DNA from 2 places in the Metabacillus rhizosphaerae genome. Region 1 is predicted to be linked to the other one. Evidence: riboswitches for the same ligand, from Rfam matches in the RefSeq annotation. Region 1 holds a riboswitch; the other holds the start of a gene.
The links. A riboswitch is a leader RNA that binds a small molecule or an ion and turns the genes downstream of it on or off. The one in region 1 is predicted to bind lysine.
Positions count from the first base shown of each region.

Region 1 (5,826 bases):
TCAAGGAAATACCATGGTTTTCCATCTTTATACGTCCAAACTCGTCCACCTTCTCCACGCGCTGATTCACTCATAAGACGGAGCTTATCATCACCGGGGATTGCTGTTGGATGAATTTGAATAAATTCACCATTTGCATAGGTAACTCCTTGTTGATAGACAATGGAAGCAGCAGAACCAGTGTTAATGATTGAATTTGTTGATTTACCAAAAATAATACCAGGTCCACCTGTTGCCATAATAACAGCATCAGCACGGAATGATTCAATTTGCATAGAAGTAAGGTTTTGACCTGTGATTCCACGGCAAACACCGTCGTCATCAATTACTGCACCCAAAAACTCCCAGCCTTCATATTTTGTAACAAGACCAGCAACTTCATAGCGTCTAACTTGTTCGTCTAGTGCATAAAGTAATTGCTGCCCTGTTGTTGCACCAGCAAATGCTGTCCGATGATACTGAGTGCCACCAAAACGTCTGAAATCTAGTAATCCTTCTGGAGTACGATTAAACATAACACCCAATCGGTCAAATAGGTGAATGATTGATGGAGCTGCATCTGCCAATGCTTTAACTGGCGGTTGATTAGCTAAAAAGTCTCCACCGTATACTGTGTCATCAAAATGCTCCCAAGGTGAATCTCCTTCACCTTTCGTATTTACAGCACCGTTTATTCCACCCTGTGCACATACAGAATGTGAACGTTTTACAGGTACTAATGAAAATAAATCTACTTGAACGCCAGCTTCAGCGGCTTTCATAGTAGCCATCAAACCGGCTAATCCGCCTCCGACAACGATAATTTTACTTTTACTCATTAAGCCCACTCCTTTTAATAGCTATTACTGGATTAGACGAATGCAAATATTGCTCGAACTCCCACAATTGATAACGCTATAAAGATTGCAAGCGTTACATAGGTAGATATCAATTGAGAGCGTGGAGTAACGGTAATTCCCCAACTAACAGCAAATGACCATAATCCGTTAGCAAAATGGAATACGGTTGAAATAACTCCAATTAAATAGAATGCTAGCATAAAAGGACTGCTTAAAATTGAAGCCATCATGTCATAGTTTACCTGTGCCCCAAGTGCAGCTGCTATTCTAGTTTCCCAAACGTGCCAAGCGATAAAAATGAATGTAATTATACCTGATACACGCTGTAGCATAAATAGCCAGTTGCGAAGAAACCCATAATTACTTACATTGTTTTTAGCTGTAAAAGCAATGTAAACTCCGTAAATTGCATGGTATAAAATTGGTAGAAAGATAATTACCACTTCTAATACATAGCGAAAAGGAAGCATCTCCATAAAATGAGCTGCCTTGTTAAATGCCTCTGCACCTCTTGTTGCAAAGTGATTGACAACAAGATGCTGAATTAAAAAGAGGCCTACAGGAATTACCCCTAATAATGAGTGCAGTCTACGATTCACAAACTCTCTGTTTCCAGCCATTAAACTTACCCCCTAGTTTCAATATTGCGCCCAGTTTTTAACTCAACTTTTTCATTTTTCACCTAATTATCTTTTCCTGATAAAGTTAAACTTTAATCAATAGTGGTCACCATTGATTGTATGTAAAACATAATGGGCTTTAAAAGGTAGACAAAAATCAAATTCTGCCACCTTACAAAAGATAAAATGTAACAAATACATTTTACTCCCATAACGTATGAGCGTCAAGAAAACGTGTTCATAAATTTTAATTTTTCGACAAATCCTACTTTCCTTTAATTTTATTTTATCAATATAGTCTAAATTCAACAACGTTACCTTTTTTATTTAACTATCATTATTAATAAATATTAAATTTAATAACATAAGTTCCCCTACTATTAATAAAATTTCAACCTTCTTTTACTTAATATTACATGTTTTTCACTACACTTCTTGTTATATAATAAACCATAGAAAGAGGGGAATTCCGTGAACAAACAATTAGTACTCGTTAATATCGAAGAATTAAAGGATATCCAAGCACCAGCATTCGGACTAGAAATACTTAGAGAGGTCTTGCTCCCAGATATACTCGGGTCTGATCATCCTCAAATGCTGTATTGGGCTGGAAAAGGATTAGCTCGTAGATATCCTGTTCAATCAATCGAAGAAATATCCGCATTTTTTGAAGCTGCTGGATGGGGAAATCTCACTTTACTACAGAACAAAAAGAATGAGATGGAATTCGAGCTAGGTGGAGAGCTCATTGCTATCAGATTAAAAAAGACAAATGAATGTACATTTCAGTTAGAAGCTGGTTTTATTGCAGAACAGCTACAATCGATGAACAAGTACATTACCGAAACATACGAACAAGTAAAAAAACGTTCTAATAAAGTGATTTTTACAGCACAATGGGACCAAAAAGACCAAATATTAGAAGAACCTTCTATAGGGAAACGCCGCGCTCGGAAAGGTTAAAACTACAGAGGGTGACTCAATGTCTCAAAAAACATTTAGTCACCCTCTTTCTTTTTTATTTTTATACCTTAGCAACTTCTTTAGAAAGTTCAAATGCACTGTGAAGAATATCAACCGCTGTCACCATATCCTCGGCTGACAAGACTGTTGAAACTTTTATTTCAGATGTGCTAACCATCTTAATTTCGATTCCTTCGTTAGCTAATACTTCGAACATTTCTGCAGCAACACCTGGGTTTGACACCATACCAGAACCAACAATTGATACTTTTGCTAGACCAGATTCAAATTCAATTTTTTCATAATTCAATACAGACTTATGTTGCTCAAGGATTGAAATTGTATCCTCAAGATCACCTGTTTTAACAGAAAATGAGATCGACGTTTTATTGTCACTTGTTGTACTTTGAATGATAATATCGACATTTAAGCCCTGCTTAGCTAAAGTTGAGAAAATAGTAGAAAGTGTCGTCAATTCATTTCTTAGCCCTAAAACTGAGACTCTTGTTACCTGATCTTCAAATGCAATCCCTCTCACAACTAAGTTTTGCTCCATGTTTGTTTCCTCCTCAATGATCGTACCACGTTCATTTTCCATACTCGAACGAACTTCTAATGGAATGCTGTAATTCTTCGCAAATTCGACTGCTCTTGGATGTAGAACACCCGCTCCTAAATTAGCTAGCTCTAACATTTCATCATATGAAATTGCTTCTAGCTTACGAGCACCTTTTACATATCTTGGATCTGTTGTATATACACCTGTTACATCTGTATAAATATCACATTTATCAGCATTTAAGGCGGCTGCAAGAGCAACTGCTGTCGTATCTGAGCCACCTCTGCCAAGAGTTGTTATTTGTTGGACGTCTGAAAAGCCCTGAAAGCCTGCAACAATGACAATTTTCCCGGCACATAATTCTTTCTTTATCGCGTCAGGGTTTATATTTGTAATTCTGGCATTGCCATGTCTTGCTTCTGTTTGAATTCCTGCTTGCCAACCAGTAAATGAAATAGCATCGTGTCCCTTTTCCTGTAATGCCATTGCTAACAAGGATATTGTCACTTGTTCACCGGTTGTAAGAAGCATATCCATTTCCCGCTTACTAGGTCTCTCAGTAATTTGCCCTGCAAGACCAACAAGCTGATCGGTTGACTTCCCCATTGCTGACACAACGACAACTAATTGATTCCCGTTTTCTTTTTCTTGAATGACACGGTTTGCTACATTTAAGATTCTTTCAACAGTACCAACTGATGTACCACCAAATTTTTGAACGATAATACCCAAATTAATCTCACCCTTCTGTTAATTTTCATGATCGAACCCTGTTTGCTAGAAGGTTAGAGCAACTATTCAATTAGTAACATTTGTGCTATGCAAGAATGTTTAGTACTGATTGGATAGCTTCGACTGCAAATAAAAAAGCAATGAGACGAAAAACATCCCATTGCTTACTAAACGAAAAAAAACTTCGTTTCTTACAATGAGATAGCTCTCCAAGAAATAGATTTCTTGACAATTTTACATCTCTTAAATGTAAAACCAGCAACTAAAGCAAATGGTGCTTTACTCACTTCGGCGAACATTCCTTTCACCAGTTATCATTGGAGACCATACTCCTCAAACAGGCTACTCTTAAAATTCGCACCTCTACCATCATTTAACAAACTAACGATCAAATATGAAATTATTTAAAAGTTTACCAAACTTTTAAGAAAAGCGCAAGCGGCTTATTTAATACTATCAAATAAGCACAATATAGGGTGATTTATTGCCTCACGGTTACTCGATCAGTAAACACCAAAATGAGAATATGCGCTTTAAAATTAACAGTGTCTAATCTTTTAAATGATCAAAGATTAGCTTGGCAATATTTTCAGGCATACCAGCTTCTTTAAATTGTTCTACACTAGCTTCCTTCATCTTCTTTAACGATCCGAAGTGCTTAAGAAGTGATTTCTTTCTTTGAGCACCAACACCAGGAATATCATCTAAGATCGATTGGAGTGCATTTTTACCTCTCAATTGACGATGGAAGGTAATTGCAAAACGATGGACCTCATCCTGAATTCTTTGTAAAAGATAAAATTCCTGACTATTTCTCTCAAGTTGGATAAATGCAGGAGGGGAACCGATTATTAGTTCAGAGGTCCGATGTTTATCATCCTTTACAAGACCTGCAACAGGAATATCTAATGCTAATTCATTTTCCAATACATCTTGTGCAGCAGCTAAATGTCCTTTCCCTCCATCAATGATTACTAAATCCGGTAAAGGAAGATCATCCTTCAGAACACGACTATAACGTCTTCTCACAACTTCTCTCATCGATTCATAGTCATCGGGACCTTGAACACTTTTAATTTTATATTTACGATAATGTTTTTTTGCAGGTTTTCCATCTTCGAACACAACCATTGCAGATACAGGGTCTGTCCCCTGGATATTTGAGTTATCAAAGGCTTCTATACGAAGTGGAGTTTGAATCCCAAGCTTATCTCCAAGATTTTCAACAGCTTTAATTGTTCTTTCTTCATCCCTTTCGATTAAAGAAAATTTTTCATTTAAAGCGATTTTTGCGTTTTTATGAGCTAATAAAATTAAATCCTTCTTTTTGCCGCGTTTAGGTTGAAGAGTAGTCACGTCTAATAGCTTTTCAACTAAATCAAATTCAATGCTATCAGGTAATAAAATTTCCTTTGGTACAAAATGATTTGCTTTTGAATAAAATTGCCCTAAAAACGTTAAGAATTCCTGTTCAGGGCTATCGTATATTGGGAACATTGATACATCTCTTTCGATAAGCTTTCCTTGGCGAATAAAAAAGACTTGTACACACATCCACCCTTTATCATATGCATAGCCAAATACGTCACGATCTACATGATCATTTAATGTCATTTTTTGCTTTTCCATCGTAGCTTCAATATGGAGAATCTGATCTCGAAATTCTTTTGCACGCTCAAATTCTAATTCCTCTGAGGCTTTCATCATTCTATCAGATAGTTCTTCTTTTATCTTTTTATATCCACCATTTAAAAACTTTGAAATCTCCTCTACTATATGACGATTCGTTTCGACTGATACATCATTTACACATGGAGCTAAGCATTGTCCCATGTGATAATAAAGACATACCCGATCAGGTAATGTGGAGCATTTTCTAAGCGGATATAATCGATCTAAAAGCTTAATTGTTTCACGAGCAGATAGAACGTTAGGGTATGGTCCAAAGTATTTACCTTTGTCCTTTTTAACCTGTCTTGTAACGAGTAATCGTGGATGACGCTCGCTCGTAATTTTAATAAATGGATAAGTTTTATCATCCTTTAACATCACATTATATTTCGGATCATACTTTTTAATAAGATTTAATTCTAGTATTAATGCTTCTAAGTTG
Region 1 covers NZ_CP147403.1:2,249,904-2,255,729, reverse strand. Annotated here, with positions in the region: gene sdhA (succinate dehydrogenase flavoprotein subunit) at 1-818, opposite strand, end outside; gene WCV66_RS10940 (succinate dehydrogenase cytochrome b558 subunit) at 851-1,459, opposite strand; gene WCV66_RS10935 (YslB family protein) at 1,931-2,422, shown strand; gene WCV66_RS10930 (aspartate kinase) at 2,484-3,713, opposite strand; lysine riboswitch at 3,908-4,087, opposite strand; gene uvrC (excinuclease ABC subunit UvrC) at 4,263-5,826, opposite strand, start outside.

Region 2 (5,826 bases), 620 kb from region 1:
TGGCGGTCATACACATCATGTATTACCAAATGGTGAAAAGATTAATCATACGTTAGTTGCTGGTGCTGGAAAGTATGGACAATATGTCGGTCATATCTCACTTACGATCAATAACAAACAGAAAATGTTGGTAGATCGTAAAGCTTCTATTTATCCTATGGATGAACAAAAGGAAGTCTGTCAAGAAACAGAGGAATGGCTACAACTTAAATTAGCAGACAGTGAATCTAAGCTATCTGAAGTAGTTGGACTCCTTCAGGATGAGTTAACACTAGATTGGTTTAATGAATCGTCCTTTCCATTATTCTTAGTCCGTGCAATACGCGAGTGGTGTGACGGAGAGGTTGGGATGGTTAACTCAGGAATGTTATTAGAGCCTTTAAGCAAAGGACCTGTCACGAAAAAGGATCTCCATCGAATATGTCCACATCCTATTAATCCATGTAAGGTCGATTTAAAAGGTGATGTTTTAAAAGAGGTGATTGTCCAAGCAAGAGAAGAAAGAATGGAACACCTAAAATTAAAAGGTTTAGGTTTTAGAGGGAAAGTAATGGGGAGAATGGTATTCGACGGGATTGAGGTAATATCTGAGGTACTTTCAGATGGTAAACATCATGTTACAGATGTGTTAGTCCATGGTAAGCCTATTGATCCTCACAGGGTTTATTCTGTTGCTACAGTTGATATGTTTTCCCTTGGACCATTGTATCCTGAAATAAGTCACGCGGAGAAAAAAATCTTTTATATGCCAGAACTATTAAGGGACCTTTTAGCTTGGAAGTTAGGTGAAAATACACCATCTTAAATAGGCGAACAATCTACACGTATCCTTTACTTGCTCATAAAGATATAGTAAGAAGGGAGTGTAGATAGTGATGGTTACCATGACTCCAATTGTCATTGAAGGAATACAATTTACAGCAATCACAGTTGCTTTACCTAAAACGAACTTTATGGCAGTCACCAACGACAAAGGGTATATTATGTGTGGTGCTTTAGATGTCGCTTTATTAAACGAAAAGTTAAAAGATAGAGGTATTATTGCAGGTAGAGCAGTCGGTGTTAGAACAATTGACCAATTACTTGAGGCGCCATTAGAATCTGTCACATATGAGGCTGAGAAGCTTGGGATTGTTGTTGGCACAAAAGGAAAAGATGCCTTACTGAAGATGGCATGAATCTTAGAATGTAAAAATGATAAAAAATGATGCTTACATCCCTCTTTACATGCATAAACATAGCTTGTAAAGGAGGGATTTTTTTGGCTAAGTTCCGCGGTCGTCGTCCGCGTAGAGGGCCTTTGCCTTTTCGCTATGTGTTATTACTAACTTTGGTTATTTTTATAATTTTAACAGCAACAAGTTTTTGGATAGTTAATGTTCAGATTGAGTCAACAATGATGAAAATCGCAAGGTTAGAGGCAAATAAAGTAGCAACAACAATTATTCATGACGCAGTTGAAGAGGAGATCCTTACTAAAGAGGAACAACAGGATTTAGTGATTATTGATAAGGATAATGAGGGGAACATCAATTCCTTTAGCTTTAATCAAAGAGCAGTAACTGCAGCCAAAAAAAGGGTAACTGACAATGTAACTAAGAAGCTTGGTGAGATTGAAAGAAATAATTTCCATGATATAACCCCTGAACAAGCAAGAGATACTGGGATTATTTATGAGATACCATTAGGTAAAATAACAGATAATGCAATTTTAAGTACACTTGGTCCCGGTATTCCAATAGAATATTATTTAATAGGTGATGTTTTTACAGATATTAAAAGTACGACAGAGGAATATGGGATTAATAATGCAAAACATGAAATCGTAATTTATGTTGAAGTGAGTGTACAGGTTGTTATTCCATTTGCTACAGAGGTGGTAAAAGCAGAAAATACAATTCCAGTTATTATCCAGACTGAACAAGGAGACGTTCCACAATATTATAATGGAAGTGGCAGTGAAGATGCTGATCACTCAATAGAATTACCAAAAAAACCATAGTTGCTACTTAGTCTATACTTTGTTAAACTATAAAATGTTGAAAATCAAATATTGACCTAACCACCTTATCTCAAGATGAGGTAGAGGAGCGAAAAACATTAGTACAATATGTGAGAATGACACCAATGACCATATTGGAAAGGGCTTTTCGCCGAAGTAAATGAATAAGTCATGATTCATTTGTTGGTATTACTTTGAACAAGGGTAATACTGTCATTATAGAGTTTTCTATAATGGAGGGCTACTGATCGGGATGGAGGATAACATAACATTATTCCTAGAAAGAGTAATGATAGTTATTTTCTATCATTGCTCTTTTTGTGTGCATTTTTTTTACAAAATACACAGAAAGGACGTTGAAAATTAGTTATTTACTAATAGTTAATTTTATCCTTGCATCGTCAATAGAACCTTCCAAACTATTAATAATCTAGGGAGGCTTAACACAACATGTCAGGCACTATTTATTCAATTATTCCTCCTCTTTTAGCCATCTTAATGGTTATATTAACGAGAAGAGTATTACTTTCCCTCGGAGTAGGAATTCTTTCAGCAGCATTATTAATCACAAATTTCTCAATCGTTAAGACTGGAGTTACTATTTTTGAAGCGGTTAAGGCTATTTTCATTTCAGATGGTGAGCTTAATACTTGGAATGTGTACATCTTATTTTTCTTACTTATTTTAGGTGTCGTCACAGCTCTAATTTCTATTTCAGGTGGAAGCAGAGCCTTTGGTGAATGGGCAGAAAAGCGTGTGAAAACACGTGCTGGTGCTCAATTTACCGCAGCATTATTAGGGATGTTAATCTTTATCGATGATTATTTTAATGCTCTTGCGGTTGGTCAAGTGAGTCGTCCGATTACTGATCGCCAAAAGGTTTCTCGTGCAAAGCTAGCATATATCATTGATTCCACCTCTGCACCAGTATGCGTTATTTCACCAATCTCAAGTTGGGGAGCTTATATTATTGCCATGCTTGCTACAATTTTTGCGACACATGGTGTCACTGAATTTACTCCTTTAGGTGCGTTCATGACAATGATTCCAATGAATTATTACGTTTTTGCTGCATTGGTTCTCGTCTTTGCTGTTGCCTATTTTAATATAAATTTAGGAAGCATGAAGGTACATGAAGAGCGTGCGATTCAAACTGGACAAGTTGTTGATCCAGCTAAAGAATCTCTAGGTGATGTAAAAGAGGATCTACCAACAAGTGACAAAGGTACGATCGGGAATCTTGTATGGCCAATTCTTGCTTTAATTGTGGGTACAGTTGCATCTATGCTTATTACCGGCTACACAACGATTGAAGACAAAACAGGCGCAACGATCTTTACTATTTTTGAAAACACAGATGTATCTGCTTCGCTTTTATATGGGGGACTATTTGGTCTAGCTGTAACAATTTTATTATTTTTTATTAGGGGCATTAAGGCCAGCTATTTTCCGATAGCTGTAAAAGAAGGCATAAAATCAATGCTACCTGCTATTTATATTCTTATGTTTGCTTGGGTAATTGTAGATTTAATTGGTCAATTAGAAACAGGGGAATACTTAGCTAGTTTAGTCGAGAAATCGAATATGAATGTCGCTTACCTGCCGGTTATTCTTTTCCTTTTAGGTGGATTTATGGCATTTGCTACTGGTACATCTTGGGGTACATTTGGCATCATGCTACCAATTGCAGCCGAAATCACAGCTGCAACAGATATTAATATGTTATTACCAGCAATGGCTGCTGTACTTGCAGGATCAGTGTTAGGGGATCATTGCTCACCAATTTCTGATACCACAATTCTTTCATCAACAGGAGCAGGAAGTCATCATATTGACCATGTCATGACACAGCTGCCATATGCTTTAATTGGTGGTGGTTTTGCCACAATTGGCTACCTTGTTTTAGGTGTAACAGGGAATGGTATAGCAGGTTTGGCTGTTGTGATTCTGTTGTTAATCGGTTTTATTTTCTTTTTTTCCAAAAGAACGAAAACTGCATAAACAAATGAAAAGGGTATAGGCTCAAGCCTATATCTCTTTTTTTCTAAAAAATTCCAATATATATACTATTAAATAATAGTTTTGTATGCTGAGGGAAGATATATTAATATTACTATTTAATATGGAATTTCAAAAAGTGAAAAATATTATTCAGTTAGTCCTAATAAGTAGTTGCTTTAATAAGGTAATAAACAAAAGAAAAAGTTAAAATTGATACTAAAAATATTATTTAAATATGATATATCCATATTTTGTTTATAAGAATTGGAAGGTTCTGAAAATATTATATTAAAATGATTTTTTTGAAAATTTTTTATAGACATAGGAATAAAGTCCATTTATACTATGTATAGATTATAGTAAATAATCAGAAAATTATATAATTTCAAATTGTTTCCACATTAAAGGTGCTATTTGAAAAGGGGGAAATATAGATGGAAAATCGTCCACAGTGGGGGACAAGGGCAGGCTTTATTCTAGCAGCCGTTGGTTCTGCAGTTGGTTTAGGTAATATTTGGCGTTTCCCAGCAACAGCCTATGAAAATGGAGGAGGAGCGTTCTTCCTACCATATTTATTTGCTTTATTAACTGCTGGTATCCCATTACTAGTTATGGAGTTTACATTAGGACATAAATATCGCAGTTCTGCTCCGTTGACATTTGCAAAAATAAGCAAAGGGAAAGAATGGCTTGGTTGGTGGCAATTAGCTATATCATTTGTTATTTCTTGTTATTACCCTGTTATCATAGCTTGGGCATCATCCTATTCTATTTTTTCATTCAATCAAAACTGGGGTAGTGATACAGAAGGATTCCTTTTTGGTGAATATTTAAAATTAGCTGAAACTCCTGGTGATTTCGGTGGATTAGTACCAGGCGTATTAATTCCATTAATTCTTGTTTGGGTAGTTACTTTGGGTGTACTATTTGCGGGAGTTAAAAGAGGAATTGAAGCTGTAAATAAAGTTTTCATTCCAGTATTAGTGATTATGTTTACAATCATTGTTATTCGTGCACTTACACTTGATGGTGCAGCACAAGGCTTAGAGGCATTCTTTAAACCTGATTGGAGTAAAATCCTAGACGGTAAAGTTTGGGTTGCAGCTTACGGTCAAATTTTCTTCAGTTTATCAATTGCATTTGCGATTATGATTACTTATTCAAGTTATCTACCGAAAAAATCTGATATTACAAATAATGCATTTATCACAGGTTTCGGTAACTCAGCATTTGAAGTTCTTGCAGGGATCGGAGTATTTAGTGCCTTAGGATTCATGGCAGCACAACAAGGTGTGCCTGTAGCAGAAGTAGTTTCTTCTGGCGTTGGCTTAGCATTTGTTGTATTCCCGCAGATTATTAATGAATTTCCAGCTTTTAACGGTTTATTTGGATTTTTATTCTTCGGTTCATTAATATTAGCTGGTTTAACATCATTAATATCAATTATTGAAACATATGTTGCTGGTATTCAGGAGAAATTTAACATTTCTCGTACAAAAGCTGTTGCAATCGGTGGCGGTTTAGCAGCTATTGCTTCATTATTATTTGCAACTAGAGGCGGACTATACTTCCTTGATTCAGTTGATTACTTTATCAACACATTCGGTGTAACATTAGCTGGCTTAATTGAAGTGTTAGCTATTGCTTGGTTTGCTAAGGAATTGAAAAACATTCAAAAACATGCAAATGATTTATCTGATATTCAAATTGGAACTTGGTGGAGAATTTGTTTAAGTGTTATTACACCAATCGTTTTAGGTTATATGATGTTCGATAATTTAAGAACAAATTTAACAAGTGAATACGGTGAGTATCCACGTGAA
Region 2 covers NZ_CP147403.1:1,634,194-1,640,019, forward strand. Annotated here, with positions in the region: gene WCV66_RS07805 (bifunctional UDP-sugar hydrolase/5'-nucleotidase) at 1-805, shown strand, start outside; gene WCV66_RS07810 (YunC family protein) at 876-1,178, shown strand; gene yunB (sporulation protein YunB) at 1,262-2,002, shown strand; lysine riboswitch at 2,076-2,254, shown strand; gene WCV66_RS07820 (Na+/H+ antiporter NhaC family protein) at 2,453-4,003, shown strand; gene WCV66_RS07825 (sodium-dependent transporter) at 4,438-5,826, shown strand, end outside.
Region 2: linked by a shared signal. The riboswitch ahead of WCV66_RS07820 (Na+/H+ antiporter NhaC family protein) and the one ahead of WCV66_RS10930 (aspartate kinase) in region 1 are both predicted to bind lysine.